3 regions of the Paenibacillus sp. J22R160 genome follow, and region 1 is predicted to be linked to each of the others. Evidence: riboswitches for the same ligand, from Rfam matches in the RefSeq annotation. Region 1 holds a riboswitch; each other region holds the start of a gene.
The links. A riboswitch is a leader RNA that binds a small molecule or an ion and turns the genes downstream of it on or off. The one in region 1 is predicted to bind ZMP and ZTP.

Region 1 (5,589 bases):
GGGAAGGTCAGAATTGGTGGTGTGTGTTGTTTCCGCCGCTTTGCTTTGTAGATTCTGTTTCAGGAGAAGCGGTGGCAGCCACCGCTGTTGTAGCCAAAACAGAGGGCCAAGACAAGAATAAAACTTCACCTGCACCAACAGCAAAAGCAAAAGACAGTAAAGTAGCTCAACCAACGGTCGAACAAATTAAAGAGATGAAAGCAAGCACGGAAGAGCAAGTGCAGCCTGTTACAGTTGCTACTGCAGCAGACTCACAGCCCAAAGTGAAATTTTTCATCTGGGAAATGACTAAAAAGATCGTTTCATGGTTTAGTTAGTATGTGGTTTAGTGAATTTAATTAGTAACTACAATTTCATTTTGGAAGTAAGGATGATAGATCGTGACAAAGTACTGGAAAGTGGACCCGGATAGGGTTAGTAGCAGGGGTGGAGAATTATCAGATGCCGCAGCGCTTCTGCGGGACGGAAACACTGTAGCTTTCCCTACGGAAACGGTATACGGCCTCGGTGCTGATGCTACGAATACTTCTGCGGTAGAACGTATTTTCTCAGCCAAAGGACGGCCGTCGGATAATCCACTGATCGTCCACATCGCGGATGCCGGGCAGCTCTCAGATCTCATCGAGCCGGGCAGTGTCACACCTGATCATCATAGGCTCATGGAGGCTTTCTGGCCTGGCCCTCTTACTATCGTGCTGCCTGTGAAAACAGGCAGCATTTCACCGTTGGTGACGGCCGGTCTTATGACGGTAGGCGTACGTATACCTGATCATCCTGTGGCCCTGGAGCTGCTTCGCAAAACAGAACTTCCTATTGCAGCACCAAGCGCCAACAGTTCTGGCCGACCGAGTCCAACACAGGCATCACATGTTCGAGAAGATCTTGACGGTCGAATCGGAGGTATTGTGGATGGTGGCGGGACGGGTGTCGGTGTTGAATCGACGGTAATTCAGCTTTTAGACGGCCAGCTATATATTTTGCGCCCAGGCGGCGTTACGGCAGAGCAGCTGCAGGCCACGTTGCCAGCTATTCGAATTCATGAGGCTGAACAGGGAGATGTGCAGGTTTCGGAAACACCCAGGGCTCCGGGGATGAAGTATACGCATTACGCGCCAAAAGGATACATGCATATTGTATATGGAGACGACGCAGCTGCAGTGGCTGCTTGGATTCAGCGCGACATTCATGCCGCTATGGAGCGAGGGGAATCGACGGGTATCCTTACTTTTGATGAAAGAGCCTCTCAATTTGAAGCTGATTTGGTCATTGCCTGCGGCTCGTTAGCTGAGCCAGAAACAATTGCCCAGGAGTTGTATGCTGCATTAAGGCAATTTGATCAGCAAGAGATTCAGTATATTGCCGCAGAAGGTTGTCCGGAAACGGGTATTGGTCAGGCGATTATGAATCGTCTGCGCAAGGCAGCCGGTCATCGGCTTGTACGTGTTTAGCTAGCATGATTCCCAGTTTGTCCGCATATCTTGGTTAAGAAAGCGGACAAGGGGGACAGCACTTATGCTCGTAACTGGCGTTGAATTTGGACAGACAATCACCATATTCATCATGGCGATAGCCTTGGGTTTGGATGCTTTTTCCTTGGGAATTGGTATCGGCATGAAAGGGATTCGCTTGGTGGATATTTTAAAAATAAGCATTGTGATTGGTATTTTTCACATCATAATGCCATTAATGGGCATGTTTATGGGACAATATGTCTCGCTCCTGCTTGGTAATGTGGCCACTGCAGCTGGCGGATGTTTGCTCATTCTTTTGGGCTCTCATATGATATATAGTTCGATCCGCGGAGAGGAAGCAACTTCTTTTGATTATAGATCTTTATGGGGGCTTACGATTTTCGCGCTTAGTGTGAGTATAGATTCGTTCTCAGTAGGTGTATCCTTGGGGATGTTCGCGACGGATATCCTGTTAACTGTGCTTGTATTTGGTTTGTTCGGCGCGTTGCTCTCTGTAGCCGGATTATTGGTCGGCAGACGGGTGAATGGCTGGGTTGGGGAGTATGGCGAAGCGTTTGGCGGGCTTATTTTGCTCGCGTTTGGGATCAAGTTTTTGCTATGATACAATAGAGGCGGAGCAGGCTCTGCCTATGTTAATTAGAAAGTTTCTTTAGGAGGATCACATGTTGCGAATTCTATTTGTCTGTACAGGAAATACGTGCCGCAGTCCATTAGCCGAAGGTTTGCTGCGTATCAGGGTGCACCAAGAAGGACTTGCGGCGGAAGTTCGTTCAGCAGGAGTATCCGCGATGACGGGCGCTCCGATCTCCCGAAATAGCGCAGCACTGCTGCAAGAAGCAGGATTCAAAGAGTCCATTCGTTCATTAGCGATTCAGGAGTCTGAAGTGAAGTGGGCAGATATCATTTTGACGATGACGATGGGGCATAAACGTACGGTTATCCAGCGGTTCCCAGGTTCGATTGATAAGATTTTTACACTCAAAGAATATGTAGAGGACGATCATCGGATCCTTCAGGCGATAGAGGAAAGGGAAAAGCTGGTGACGGAAGTTCAGCTTAAGCAGGCTCTTTCACAAACGGTAACCGCCCAAGAGAGAAATCGGATTTATTTGCTTGAAGATTCAATTCCAGATTACGATATTTCTGACCCGTTCGGAGGCCCATTGGAGGTTTACCGGCAAACGGCGGTTGAAATTAGCGGAAGTTTAGATAAATTGGTTAAAAAGCTTCGCGAGCGAAAAGTTGACCCGCAGACTGGGAAATGATTTGCGGAGACATCTTTACACCTCGCGTATAATGCGATAAGATGGATGTATCAAGCAAGACTCAATGTAACTGGCGACGAGTGGGAGTAACCACAATGGAGCATTGAGCTATACGGCCGGTCGCCTGGGCAAAAGAGCAACGCGCTATTTCTAGCGTGTCCGCTCTTTTTTTCGTTTTCTGGTGGACTTTGGGATATAATAGAATGGTCGAATTCGAACAAGCAAAGGAGCGTTCTATCCATGAAAATTGCCTTAGGTGCGGATCATGCAGGCTACCGTTTGAAAGATGTTATCATTCCTTTTATTGAATCATTAGGCCATCAGGTCATAGATTATGGGTGCAGCTCAGCAGATTCCGTTGATTACCCGGATTATGCGATGAAGGTTTGCGACGATGTAGTCTCAGGCCAAGCTGACAAGGGGATTCTGATCTGCGGAACAGGCATCGGGATGTCGATCGCCGCGAATAAGGTGCCAGGCATCCGTTGTGCATTGGTCCATGATCTATTCTCAGCAAAAGCGACGCGGGAGCACAATGATACGAATGTACTAGCCATAGGCGAGCGTGTCATCGGACCGGGTGTTGCCGAGGAAATCGTGAAAATTTGGCTGGAAACAGAGTTTTCACAAGGTGTCCGTCACCAGAACCGCATCAACAAGTTGCAAAGCATTGAAGATCGCTTCGCGATTCATCCATAAGGGTGACCACAATGACAAATTCCATACTTCACACGATCGCAGAGGATTTGGAAACAAATCTTCGTGAGTTGGTTAAGGTGGGCAATCTACGGCCAGGCCAAATTCTGGTCATTGGTACAAGCACGAGTGAAATACTCGGACATCGGATTGGAACATCCGGGACGCTGGATGCAGCTCGGCCGATTTTTGAAACGGCGCAGCGCATCAGCCGCGAGTTCGGTTTGCACTTGGCATTTCAGTGCTGCGAACATTTGAACCGCGCGCTTATCGTCGAGGAAGATCTATTCGCGATCTCCCCTCAGCTTGAGCCTGTGTCGGTCATTCCTGTGCCAAAAGCCGGCGGTTCAATGGCCTCATACGCGTATCGCCACTTCGCGAAGCCTGTTGTCGTTGAGACGATTCAGGCACACGCCGGGATTGATATTGGCAGCACGCTGATCGGGATGCATTTGCGCCGCGTTGCTGTGCCTGCACGGCCGCCCGTGCGGAATATTGGTCATGCTTATGTGACCATGGCGTTTACACGGCCTAAACTGATTGGTGGCACAAGAGCTGTCTATACACCGGAGACTGCCGAACAGCTCTATCAGCAAGCCGCGCCAGATGCGGATTGCTAGGCTAACTTATAGATATCAACTATCCTTTAGGAGGAATTCCATATGACAAACTTTCTAAACAAACAAGATCCAAAAATCGTAGAAGCAATGAATCTAGAACTGGGTCGTCAACGCGACAAAATTGAGCTTATCGCTTCTGAAAACATCGTAAGCCAAGCCGTCCTTGAAGCAATGGGTACAGTGCTGACAAACAAATATGCAGAAGGTTACCCAGGCAAAAGATACTACGGCGGCTGCGAATACGTAGACATCGTAGAAGATATCGCCCGCGATCGCGCGAAAGAGCTTTTCGGAGCTGAGCACGCGAACGTTCAACCGCACTCTGGTGCGCAAGCAAATATGGCTGTTTACCTAGCAGCTCTAAACCCTGGTGACACAGTTCTAGGTATGAACCTGGCACATGGTGGTCACTTAACACACGGCAGCCCTGTTAATGCTTCCGGTATTCTTTACAACTTCGTTGCTTACGGTGTAAGTGAAAAAGATTTCCGCATCGACTATGATGATGTTCGTAAAGCAGCTTTCAAACATAAGCCTCGCATGCTTGTTGCTGGTGCAAGTGCATACCCGCGCACAATTGATTTCGAAGCTCTGGCTTCTATCGCTAACGATGTAGGCGCATTGTTCTTCGTTGATATGGCGCATATCGCTGGTCTAGTTGCTGCTGGCTTGCACCCGAACCCAGTGCCACATGCACATTTTGTTACAACTACAACGCACAAAACGCTTCGCGGTCCTCGCGGCGGTATGATTCTTACGCGCAAAGCTTGGGCAGCAGCGATTGATAAAGCCGTATTCCCTGGTTCCCAAGGCGGTCCTTTGATGCACACCATTGCTGCAAAAGCCGTTTCCTTCGGTGAAGCTCTGCAACCAGATTTCAAAACTTACGGTCAAAACGTCATCAACAACGCGCAAGCATTGGCGACTGCACTGACAGCTGAAGGCATTAACCTTGTATCCGGCGGTACAGATAACCACTTGATGCTGGTTGATCTGCGCAACCTGAACATTACAGGTAAAGACGCTGAGCACGTGCTTGATGAAATCGGTATTACGGCGAACAAAAATGCGATTCCTTTTGACCCAACTAGCCCGTTCATCACTAGCGGTATCCGCTTAGGTACACCGGCTGTTACGTCCCGCGGTATGAATGAAGAAGCTATGCAAACAATCGCGAAAGTAATCGCACTTACATTGAAAAGCCCGAAAGACGAAGCTGTGCTTGAGAAAGCTCGCGGCATGGTGAAAGATCTGACGTCGCAATATCCGCTGTACCCAGGTTTAACTTACTAATCAAAAAATAGAAAAGGGCTGTATCAGAGGTCATCAACGACCTTTGGATACAGCCCTTATTTTTTTACACTGCGGCATGACTCACCTTTTGCTCCGCTTCCTTCAGGCTCGGCAGAATGGATGCCATCAAGCCAATTCCGGCTACGCCGGTCAGCAGAATGAACAGCGCCATCGCACCGGATGGCAGAAAACCACCGATGATCATGTTCAGTCCGCTAAGCATAATGGCAACGCGATTCGTCA
Region 2 (5,589 bases), on a different contig from region 1:
CCTAGAAAATAAAAGAGTAATGAGAGCATGAGCAGCGAGGCTACACGATTCACCAAGCTTTGCTTATTCCGGGCATACATAGAAATAGCCATATAAAAAAACATATAGGATGGCAATAAAATCGTTAGAAAATCAAGCGATATTTCGTTCATCTGAGAGTCCTTTTCATGGAGATTAACACGATCATTTATCGTTTAATGTTATTCCAAATCTCGCAAAAATACAACAACCCGAACGCTAGAAAAGCGAACGGGCTGCATGAAATTTGACACTATCGATGAGGCTCATACCAAGCCAAAACCGTGCTCCAGTTACTCCATCCATAATAAGGAACGCCTACATCCAAATGAGGGATGCAGATCTCCGCATAACTCCCATCTGGATTCGAGCTCCACACCTCCGCATGATTTCCATCAGACCGAATCCACGTCAGTTTATTACTCTTCCTGAGCATGTACGGTCCGAAGTCTCCGTTTTTTTTCGGTGGGTTCGTGAGTTGCTTCTGCTCTTTATTTGAAAGGCTCACCTGATACAAAGCGGGAAGCGGCCACGCGGCATCCTCTTTGGACTCCTTAGACCTTGAAACAATAATCATTCGGTCATTTTCCCATGTAAAATCACGATCAGCGAATCCTTGCGGCGTAAAGGAAGCAGGCTTCATAGCCGGGAGGTCCTTGAGCTTCAAATGTTTATTCTGCACGGCCATTCGGCCTTCCCCTGCAATATAAGCAAGTCGGGCCTTCATAGGCGACCACGCAAACCACTGCGGGTAATGAAGCATGTTATCCAACTGCTGAAACTGGTTGCCATCCGCAGACAACACGCATAAGGCATTGCCGTCAGCTGACAATGACGCCGTCGGATTCGCGGTAAACGAGATCCATTTCTTATCATTTGACCACTTAAATATGCTAGTGCCGACGGCGAAAAAGCTAGGTGATTCCGTAGGAAGCGTATAAAAATGCTTACTCTTATTGGGGTCCATTTTGGCATCTGCCGGAACCATGAACAATTCAACATTCGTCCACCCGGATGGGCGCAGTTGAGCCGGTGAAGATACCAGAAATCCGCTGCCATCAGGCAGCCATGAGTAGTTATCCACACCGAGAGTGACGTTCCTAAAGGGTTCCACTTTATCGCGGCTAACCCTTGCGATATTCAAAACGCCATCTATTTTAAAAGCAAGATCATTCTTATCGGGAGACCACTGAAAATTGTCACCGCCTGGATACACACGGCGATGTTTTTTCATCTCCATGCTGTACACCCATATCTCATGCTGCTGTTCGCCAAGGGCAAGAGAGTAAGCAATGAATCTCCCATCCGATGACCACTTGGGCTCGCTCACCTTTTGATTTTGCGTTACTTGCAGCTCCTTGTCGTCTTTAATGACCCAGAGACCGCCGCCGCGTACAAAAGCAGCTTGTATGGAATGCTTTGGTTCAGCAAATCCAGCATGACACCATAAGACTGAAATCAACAGGCTGATTAAAATGATTTTTATTTTCATCTGTTACCCCCTCTTTAAGTGGTACAGGAGTATTTTTAACATGTTGATCCAAATTATTCCTGAATAAGGGGCAACAAAAAACTCTTAACAACTCCCTCTGAACACAGGTCCGAAGAGCCATTAAGAGTTTTTCATTTGAAATAGCCGTATCTTACCAAGAGCCTATAGTACAAATAAACTAGGCCATAAGCAAGGATATAGGATACAAAGGTCCAACCTATATTCCAGTGATTGCTGTATTCTACTTTGTCAAACATATATGCCAAGTATTCCAGAGCCGTCGTAGCCAGGCAAAAAAAGCCTATTTTCAGAAGCGCATGCCGATTATTTTTTCTAATCCAATAAATCATATATCCCGCCATTACGGGATAAAGACCTAGATCAAGCGGAAGTGCCGATAGTGTCTCATCATTTTCAATCAATGGTGTAAAGTCCCAGAATTCCAAATGATACCCTGTATCGTTGATCAATCCAGATATGGTGACTGTAATTGGACTTATAAGAAATACAATAATACGAGACTTCCTATACAGATAGATGCCAAACACCCAGGGGATTATAAATCCTACAATAATGTTAAACAGCATGATTTGATTTTCACCTCATTACTCTAGATCCCCTAGTATTTCCAGTTGTTGGTGAAAATATGATGTTTACATTTTTTCAGCGGCATCGACCGTATGTTTAAGTAAGGTTGCAATGGTTACTGGACCGACCCCGGCTGGAACCGGTGTAATGGCCGAGGCCACCTTGATACAAGCCTCATAATCGACATCCCCGATGTTCCCGGGATTGTAACCTGCATCCAAAACAACCGCCCCTGGTTTTAGCCAATCACCTTGAACAAATTGCGGTTTACCCACTGCAGCTACGACAATATCCCCTAATCGCACGATATCGGCCAAATCCGTTGTTTTCGAATGGCAGGTCGTAACCGTTGCATTTTTATTTAGAAGCATCAAGGAAACAGGTTTGCCGAGAATTGGACTTCTGCCAATGACAACCGCGTGTTTACCTTCTACAGGAATTTGGTAATAGTCTAAAATAGCAATTATCGCCGCTGGCGTACAGGAAGGGAACTCAGCAAATCCAAAAGCATTCTGAGCAAATCCCAATGTCGTTACACCATCGACATCTTTATCGATATGTATCGCCTCAAAAGCTGCCCTTTCATCGATCTGCTTCGGGACTGGGTGCTGCAACAATATACCATGCACGCTATTGTCATCATTAAGCTTGTTAATTGCTGCAATTAACTCCTCTGTTGTCGTTTGCTCAGGAAGAACAACACGAATAGATGCAATGCCGAGTCGCTTGCAGGCATTTCCTTTCATCCGTACGTAAGTGGCTGAAGCAGGGTCATCACCGACTAGCACAGTCGCTAAACAAGGGACGATTCCTTTTTCGGCCAAATTGGCTACTCTGCTGAGCAACGATTCCTTTATGGCGTCTGCGACTCGATTACCATCCAAGATTACTGTTTCTGTTGACATGTTGATCATCCCTTTTGAGTAAATTTGAAACGCAAAGAGGTAAGGGGTTATCCCCTTACCTCTGCCCAGGCGTACGGCTGATTATCTATGTGCTCCCTCATGGTTACCCATGTTCCGCCAGTCACACACAGTTGCTTGTATGAATTCATGATAACAACGAATGACATAGATTTCAATGCGTATGAAAAAAAACTAAAACTGTACAAAATGATGCTGTATTGTCTTAATGAAAATAACTAGTTACAATTTATGATAATAAAATGACGTTAAAACATGTATCATTCAAAGGAGAATTCATAGATGTCCACTATTCGAGAAATGACAATTGAGGATTATGAGCAAGCCTATTTACTCTGGAGTCAGATTGAAGGTCTTGTATTAAGTGAAGCAGATTCTAAATCTAATATCGGGAGCTATCTGCATAGAAATAAAGGATTTTGTTTCGTTTGCGAAGCGGACAGTAAGGTCATTGGAACTATTTTAGCCGGACATGATGGCAGAAGAGGGTTTATCTACCACTTAGCTGTAAATCCTGAAAATCGAAAACAAAGGATTGGGCATCGGCTCGTAGAGAAGAGTTTGGCTCAGTTAAGAGAAATAGGCATTGAGAAATGTCACATTTTTGTACTCGAAAATAATGATCTTGGTCATTCTTTCTGGACGGCGGCGGGCTGGGAAAAAAGAAGCGGATTTTTCGTTTATTCGAAAACGCCTTAAACGTCCTCTTAAAAGGCACATAAGAATAGGCTGCCTAGACCTATTGGTCCAGCAGCCTTTTTTTATAATTTTAATGTCATAAATGAACTAAGAGGGTCATCGGTGTAATCTGCAAACGGCAAACAATATTCAAACCCGAAGTTTGCATAAAGTCTTCTTGCAGGTTCGAAGGCTTCCATGGAGCCTGTTTCCAGACTTATTCGTTGATAGCCACGTTGCTTAGCTTCCCCAATAATGTGTTCTAGAAGCTGTCTGGCAACCCCTTTTCGTAGATGGGCTGAAGCAGTTCGCATGGATTTTATCTCACCGTGTTCGGAGTCAAGTTCTTTCATCGCACCGCATCCAGCTAGTTGTCCCTGATCCCATGCACTCCAAAATGTGACTTTTGGTGATTTGAGCCCATCGATATTCAGGGCATGCATGCTTTCTGGTGGTGAAAGCTCTGACATCCCTTTCAGATGTTCAAGGATTAATGCTTGTACCTCAGGACCTGTTAAATCATCGATTTTAATATCCAAAGCTGCCATTCTGAATCTCTCCTTATTCTTACTCTCTAATTCTACGTTATATTGTACATGAATTTGCCTAAGGTCAAAACCCTTTTGTTAACGAAATTTTAAGAAGGTGCATCTGCGAAGAATTTATTAGAGAATCAATAAAAAACCTGACGGATCCTACTCCGTCAGGCTTCAAGCTAGCTACTTTATCAGTCACATCATCCCATCACACTATTCACCAATACAACCAACTTCCACCACACCCGTCAGTAACAAATTCTAAGGCATCAAACTAAGGAACAGGCGAGGTTTTCGATTCACCGTGGACAGCTTTAAATAGAATAGATGGAAAAGCTACCGTTATTCTGAGCTACACGGTCGCAGGGACCGAAATAGCGGTAGTAACTCCAGTTAAATGTTCCGTAGCTACCCGAAAATGTACTAGATTGGCGAAATTAGTGGTAGAAAATCCAGTTAATTGATAATAATTGGAGCAATTACGGAAAATAGCAGGAGTAATCGGCGTTAAGTACAAGTAATCCACCGCATCCTCGCGGTTGCCCGCTTCCACAAGAGCTGCCCCCTTGCAGCCAATAAATGCGCCTTTTCAGCGGAATAGCGGCCTGTAGTTCCGCCTCCTAAAACTCCCTAACCAGCAAGCGCCTGAACCTCACCAACAAGCGCCGCAAAAATAGCAATCGCCCTCGCTAAATCCGAGCGATCGGCCGTCATGCAAGCGAATCCCTCCTGGATTCGCCTCTCGAAATCAGCAGGAGCTGCTGCGAAATGACTGCACTGAGCGACGGCCCCTTTTTCGTTCAGCAAATACTGCCCATTGCACGCGAACAAGACTTGAACCAAGCAGCTTACGGTTCGAAATAGATGCCCTGCTGCGTAGGAAACATCGTTACGCCCCAAAGCTTTTTTAGCGTTAGCTATGGAGAAATCAGCTTCCCACATGAATTTCGCGATTGTCGCTTGCCGCAGCGCATCCGGATACGGAGTTGTCTTCACCTTCATTTCAGCGACGAGACCATCCGGATCCCAGAGCGGCCGGCAGCGCGCGACTTCTCCCATGTAGATCGATGTGCAGAAGCCATGCGGATGACCTGGCTGATAGTGGATATCGATCCGGCCCTGCCGGCAGTCCTCAATGACGCCCGACACTTTCGCGGCATCCCGATACAGCACATCCAAGGGAAAGCCGCCGCTGTTAAGCCAACCGCCGCCATTGATCCACGGCCCCCAGCCGCCGATTGGCGTGATAAGTCCGCTGCGGTGCTGATCATCGAGCGACCCTGCAGCTTTCTCCAAAGCTGCAAGGTCAATCGGCTGATCTGGGCGATAGTACACGCCGATGTCAATATCTGAC
Region 3 (5,589 bases), on a different contig from region 1:
GCCATTACATTAATGGCCAAAGAGCGCGGAGGCCCTCATATCCGCAAACAGTTGCTCTTCTACCCGGTAACTGACGCTTCATTTGAGACAGAATCCTATACGGATTTTTCAACAGGATATTTCCTCCGCAAGGATGCTATGAAATGGTTCTGGGACCAGTATACGACTGACCCAAGCGAAAGAGCACAAATTACTGCCTCACCTTTAAGAGCTTCGATAGAACAACTGAAAGGACTCCCGGAAGCACTTGTAATTACAGCTGAAGCGGACGTACTAAGGGATGAAGGAGAAGCCTATGCGAATAAACTGAGAGAAGCAGGAGTTCGGGTTACTGCTGCGCGCTTCCAAGGTACAATTCATGATTTCGTCATGCTCAACGCCCTAGCGGATACAGGTGCAGCAAAAGGCGCTATTCTGTTGGCAAATTCATGGATTCGCGGATAAAAAATGCAGGTTCGAAACAATTTAATTGTTTTGGACCTGCATTTTTTTTATGTATATAAGGATACCAAGACATGCGAAAGGACATTCCATGATCAAACAGTCAGGTTAACGCAGCAAGTATAAGGGTAAAATTAACATGATGTGAAAATTTTTTAGTGGTCGAGGGAATAACGATGAATGAGCAATTGCATGACATGCAGCAAAAAGCTGCCCAATTCGAGCTGGATAGATGGTTGAATAGTAGCGTTTTTACTTGGCAGTGGTGGTTCTTGCTTATTGGTCTAATCATTCCATGGATTCTATTGCTCAAGCTGATTGACCGCAAAAGAGCACACTCTATTTGGTTTTTTGGACTAATGGTTGTAATCTTTACGTCCTTTACGGATGATCTTGGTTCAGAAATCGGTGCTTGGGTGTATCCCAATAAATTATTACCCTATTCACTTATTGGGTTTCCTTTTGACTTTTCTGTCGTTCCGGTTGCACAAATGCTGATCTATCAGTACTTTAGAACATGGAAATCTTTTACCATTGCTTTATTATTTCAAGCTGCTATTTTTGCATTTATTGGTGAACCATTCTCTATTTGGGCTCAAACGATCACTTATTATGGGTGGAACTACTTCTATTCTTTCATTTTCTATATTCTCACGGGCATTTTGACGAGAGGATTCGTCGAATACTGGAAACCAAAAAAGTGAAAGATAGCTTCGGGTTCCGCGACAACGGGGAAGCTTTCAACAATGAGTCAATAACTGTAATGCGGCTCTCATTTACTGGTGTTGCGTTCAAACAGAGGATGAAGTGCGTATACGTATATAGGGACTGGGAATTATAAGAGGAAAACGAAAGATTCAAAGTAACGGGGTAATCAAATGCTTTTCATTGCTGTGGCAATATTATTTATACTTGCGGCATGGCGTTGGGGCGACTGGAGAAATTGGCAAAAATATCATTCAACGATGTTGTATTTCTTGCTTGGAGACGTCTTTTATATGTTGCTGACCTATAATTATCCACTATGGCAGCATCAGCCAAAACCGCCAATTCATAGTTATATTGGTGTCGAGTTAAGCTGTTTGGTGGTATTTGCCTCTACAGCACTGATATTCCTTGGCTTGTACCCTCACGGAGTTGCTAAGTCAACATTGTGGATAGGTTTTTGGGTGGTCATATACTCCTTTATTGAGGTCATTTATTTGCTTACAGGAGCGATTAAACATTATAACGGTTGGACTATGTTTTATTCAATTGTATTCAATATAATCACCTTCCCATTGCTTCGATTACATTTTTGCCGGCCATTACTTGCGTATTCGATCTCAATACCAGTAACTATTGTATTATTACTTCTATTTAAAGTTCCGATTAGATGAATAAAGAATAAATTAATTTCATCTAGACGTCTTTACTTTTAATAAGTATAATTTAGGTAAATTCTGGTACGCGTAACTGGCGAAACGTAGAGGACTACGGGGGAGCGCTTATGACATATAGCCGATCGCCTGGGCAGAGTGTTTGATCCGATGGGTCAAATGCTCTTTTTATTTCTAAGGAGATGAAGTCGATGAAGAAGGCAAGGAATGTCGGAGTTGTGTTGTATAATAAGGTGGATACGTTGGATTTTACTGGGCCTCATGATGTTTTTGGGGTGGCTGGGTACTTGGGTAGCCATTTTCAGGTATTTACAGTTGCCGAAAAGGGAATCCCAGTGACAACCGTTAGCGGCATCACGATCACGCCACAATATAGCTTTGATACTTGCCCAGCGATTGACATTCTCATCGTACCAGGAGGGTTCGGAGCTCGCACAGAAATAACCAATTCACGACTGATCACCTGGATTCGCGAGGCCGCGAGTCATGCCGCAATTGTACTTTCGGTATGTACGGGAGCTCTGTTGCTGGCAAAAGCTGATTTGTTGGAGGGGCTTCGAGTGACAACAAATCGGAGGGCTTACGATCTTTTACGGAGCATGGTTTCACCAGCTACAACGGTAGTTGAGAATGTCCGGTATGTCGATAACGGCAGGATTGTCATGTCCGGTGGTGTAACTACTGGGTTCGACGCTGCATTACATGTCGTGGCAAGGATGTCTAGCGAATCATTGGCGATGGAAACAGCTGCGCTGTTAGAGTACCGTTGGCATGGTAAGCTGGACATTCGAAGAGCGGAATTGGAAGATGCGGAAGCGGTGCGTGAACTTTTGGTCAATGCGGCACGATGGATTGAGCGGACGCAAGGCTTTGTCCAGTGGCGCGAGGAAAGGTTTACGCATGCTTATGTCTCCGAATTAATTGAGCAGAATGAGTTATTTGTGGCGCACATGGATGGAGTGCCTATCGGCTGTCTATCCGTTCATTGGAGAGATGAAGAGATTTGGGGAGATCAGTTCCACGAAGATGCTGGTTATGTACATCGACTGGCTGCTTCCCGGGACTATCCAGGTATGGGAATTGGCACGCGACTGCTCAATTGGGCAGAGGGCTACATAGAAGAACAAGGCAAATCTTGGCTGCGTCTAGATTGTATGGCTGGTAACGCGGCGCTTAATGGGTATTACACCCGTGAAGGATTCACGTTTTGTGGTCGATATGAATCCCAAGGCTGGGCCGCTAGTTTGTATGAACGACGTATCTAAACGAAAGCGAGGGAATAATTATGTCATTAATCGAATTCGGTATTGTTGGTAGAGGGTGGAGAGCTGATTTTTATTTACGTATTGCAAAGGCATTGCCGCAGCGATTCGCTGTCAAGGCGATGCTTGTCCGTGACGAGGAACGCGGCAAGGAGATTGAGGATGAATGGGGTGTGAAAACCTATCGTGATATGGAATCTTTTGCTTCAAGCGGGTCGCTCATGTTTGCGGTAGTTTCTGTGCCATGGGATGCTGCGCCTTCCTGTACACTGGAGCTGGCAGAGCGGGGCATTCCGGTATTGACAGAGACACCTCCGGCTAGGGACATCCCTGGCATGATTGCCTTGTACGAGTCGCTCCGAAAGCTGAAAGGGCGCGTACAGGTAGCCGAACAGTATCTATATCAACCGATGCATGCTGCACATATTGCTTTCGCGAGGTCGGGTAAACTCGGTGACGTTTCACAAGTACAAGTCTCGGCCGCTCACGGCTATCATGGAATCAGTCTGATCCGAAAAATGCTAGGCATAGAATTCGAGAACGCTGTCATCAGGGGGCAGAGGTTTACGTCCAATCTCGTGAAAGGCCCGGGGCGTTATGGACCCCCCGAAAGTGAAGTGATCGGTGATTCCGTACAGGATATCGTTACACTTCGTTTTGGAGACAAACTGGCTCTGTTTGATTTTACAGGGGATCAGTATTTCTCTTGGATTCGCAGTAATCGAGTACTCGTTCGCGGAAGCCGCGGAGAATTAATGAACGAAACGTTCCGGTATTTGCGTGATTTCAGGACACCAATCCAGGGCGAACTCCGAAGAGTCGATACAGGACATAATGGTAACCTAGAAGGGTATTATCACCGAGGGATTACCGCTAATGATGAGTGGGTGTATGAAAATCCGTTCATTCCTGGGCGTTTATCTGACGATGAAATCGCCATTGCTACGAGTTTGGCTAAGATGGCGGACTATGTGCAAGGTGGGCCAGCATGCTATGGGTTGGAAGAGGCGATGCAGGATCATTATTTGTCTATCCTGATGCAGGCGGCAATCGAGTCAGGAGAGGAGCTCTCGACGACGACACAACCCTGGGCGTTTTAATGTGAACATGCATTAGCATAAATTAACGTATACAGAACGAGGCTGCCGGTATAATGGCAGCCTCTATTACGTGGAAGGGAACAGACCACGGATGCTCGAAGCCACGGTCACGAGAGTAATTGGGCGAAAGAAATAAAGAACAGACATACTGGAACGAGCTCTCTGTATATTCTTGTTATACATCCAATCCTTCAAGTTTCTTCTAAACTGTTGCCAGCCAAAGACTGAACGTCAGAGGAGCGATTCATCCATGACCGATTATACGGAACAGAACCGAGCGCACTGGAACGTCCGCACCGCCGTCAATGCCGCCAGTACAGCCAGATATGATATCGCAGGGTTCAAGGCAGGCAAGTCTACCCTAGGTCCGATTGAACGGGAGGAACTGCGCGATGTGGCAGGTAAGTCGTTGCTGCACCTCCAGTGTCACTTTGGTTTGGATACGCTTTCCTGGGCTCGTCTCGGTGCACAGGTTACAGGGGTAGATTTCTCAGAGGATGCGATTGCACTCGCCGAGTGTTTGAGCAAAGAAACAGGGCTGGACGCGCGCTTTCTCTGCACGGACATTTATGAACTGCCAAAGATACTCGATGATAAGTTCGATATCGTTTTTACGTCAGGCGGTGTCTTGTTTTGGCTCTCTGATCTAGATCGGTGGGCGAAGATTATCGCGCATTTCCTCAGACCTGGCGGGGTATTATACCTACAGGAGGAGCATCCGTTTCTCAATGTCTTTGATGATGCTGCCGATGTGGCCGATTTGCTCACACGCTATCCATACTTTCACACGGAGGAACCCATTCGGATCGAGGGACTTGTACCACATTCTGATCCAGGGGCTAATCAACGAGGTGTCGAGTATGTCTGGAGCTACAGTTTCAGTGATATATTGAATGCTTTGATAGCCGCAGGACTTCGCTTGGACTATCTCCATGAGTTTTCCCATGGTAGTAATCAACGATTGCCATTCATGGCACAAGGCGAGGACGGACAGTGGCGATGGAAAGACTCCGCCAACCATATTCCACTCACATTTTCGCTACAAGCCACGAAAGGTTGACTACTGTTGATACTTAGGTGCGCTTTTTTCGGACCATGTGATCGGATACGCGATAATTATAAACTTAGTTAAAGAAAGCTTGAGAAATCAAGCTTTTTTATTTTGCTCGCACCAGCTAGTGTCGGATGCTGTCGACTTGCGTGAAAATGATGTGAAGTGCTTCAAATCGTTCATATAATCTTTAGCTGTGCCAAATCTCCTGCTTACATTCAAGAATTATGGTTAATTCATAGTAAATACCATAATGGAAGGAAATGGAGTGTGGTAGGAGTGAAGAGAGGTTTATTGAGATTAGGATTGTCGCTTGCTTTATTCACTGTTCCCCTCAATACGAAGGAAGAGGAAAA

Region 2: linked by a shared signal. The riboswitch ahead of AC58UW_RS20880 (bifunctional 5,10-methylenetetrahydrofolate dehydrogenase/5,10-methenyltetrahydrofolate cyclohydrolase) and the one ahead of rpiB (ribose 5-phosphate isomerase B) in region 1 are both predicted to bind ZMP and ZTP.
Region 3: linked by a shared signal. The riboswitch ahead of AC58UW_RS06805 (GNAT family N-acetyltransferase) and the one ahead of rpiB (ribose 5-phosphate isomerase B) in region 1 are both predicted to bind ZMP and ZTP.

Annotation. Positions count from the first base shown of each region.
Region 1 is NZ_JCAUAU010000012.1:30,141-35,729, forward strand. It holds gene spoIIR (stage II sporulation protein R) at 1-317, shown strand, start outside; gene AC58UW_RS21540 (L-threonylcarbamoyladenylate synthase) at 381-1,448, shown strand; gene AC58UW_RS21545 (manganese efflux pump MntP) at 1,513-2,073, shown strand; gene AC58UW_RS21550 (low molecular weight protein arginine phosphatase) at 2,135-2,737, shown strand; ZMP/ZTP riboswitch at 2,794-2,874, shown strand; gene rpiB (ribose 5-phosphate isomerase B) at 2,978-3,436, shown strand; gene AC58UW_RS21560 (TIGR01440 family protein) at 3,448-4,053, shown strand; gene glyA (serine hydroxymethyltransferase) at 4,096-5,346, shown strand; gene AC58UW_RS21570 (MFS transporter) at 5,411-5,589, opposite strand, start outside.
Region 2 is NZ_JCAUAU010000011.1:43,887-49,475, forward strand. It holds gene AC58UW_RS20865 (GGDEF domain-containing protein) at 1-92, opposite strand, end outside; gene AC58UW_RS20870 (TolB family protein) at 272-1,510, opposite strand; gene AC58UW_RS20875 (CBO0543 family protein) at 1,642-2,097, opposite strand; gene AC58UW_RS20880 (bifunctional 5,10-methylenetetrahydrofolate dehydrogenase/5,10-methenyltetrahydrofolate cyclohydrolase) at 2,164-3,003, opposite strand; ZMP/ZTP riboswitch at 3,060-3,138, opposite strand; gene AC58UW_RS20885 (GNAT family N-acetyltransferase) at 3,304-3,720, shown strand; gene AC58UW_RS20890 (GNAT family N-acetyltransferase) at 3,783-4,238, opposite strand; gene AC58UW_RS20895 (hypothetical protein) at 4,588-4,788, opposite strand; gene AC58UW_RS20900 (nucleotidyltransferase domain-containing protein) at 4,866-5,589, opposite strand, start outside.
Region 3 is NZ_JCAUAU010000002.1:699,133-704,721, forward strand. It holds gene AC58UW_RS06790 (alpha/beta hydrolase) at 1-444, shown strand, start outside; gene AC58UW_RS06795 (CBO0543 family protein) at 618-1,145, shown strand; gene AC58UW_RS06800 (CBO0543 family protein) at 1,320-1,820, shown strand; ZMP/ZTP riboswitch at 1,883-1,962, shown strand; gene AC58UW_RS06805 (GNAT family N-acetyltransferase) at 2,012-3,085, shown strand; gene AC58UW_RS06810 (Gfo/Idh/MocA family protein) at 3,106-4,182, shown strand; gene AC58UW_RS06815 (methyltransferase domain-containing protein) at 4,433-5,242, shown strand; gene AC58UW_RS06820 (metallophosphoesterase family protein) at 5,513-5,589, shown strand, end outside.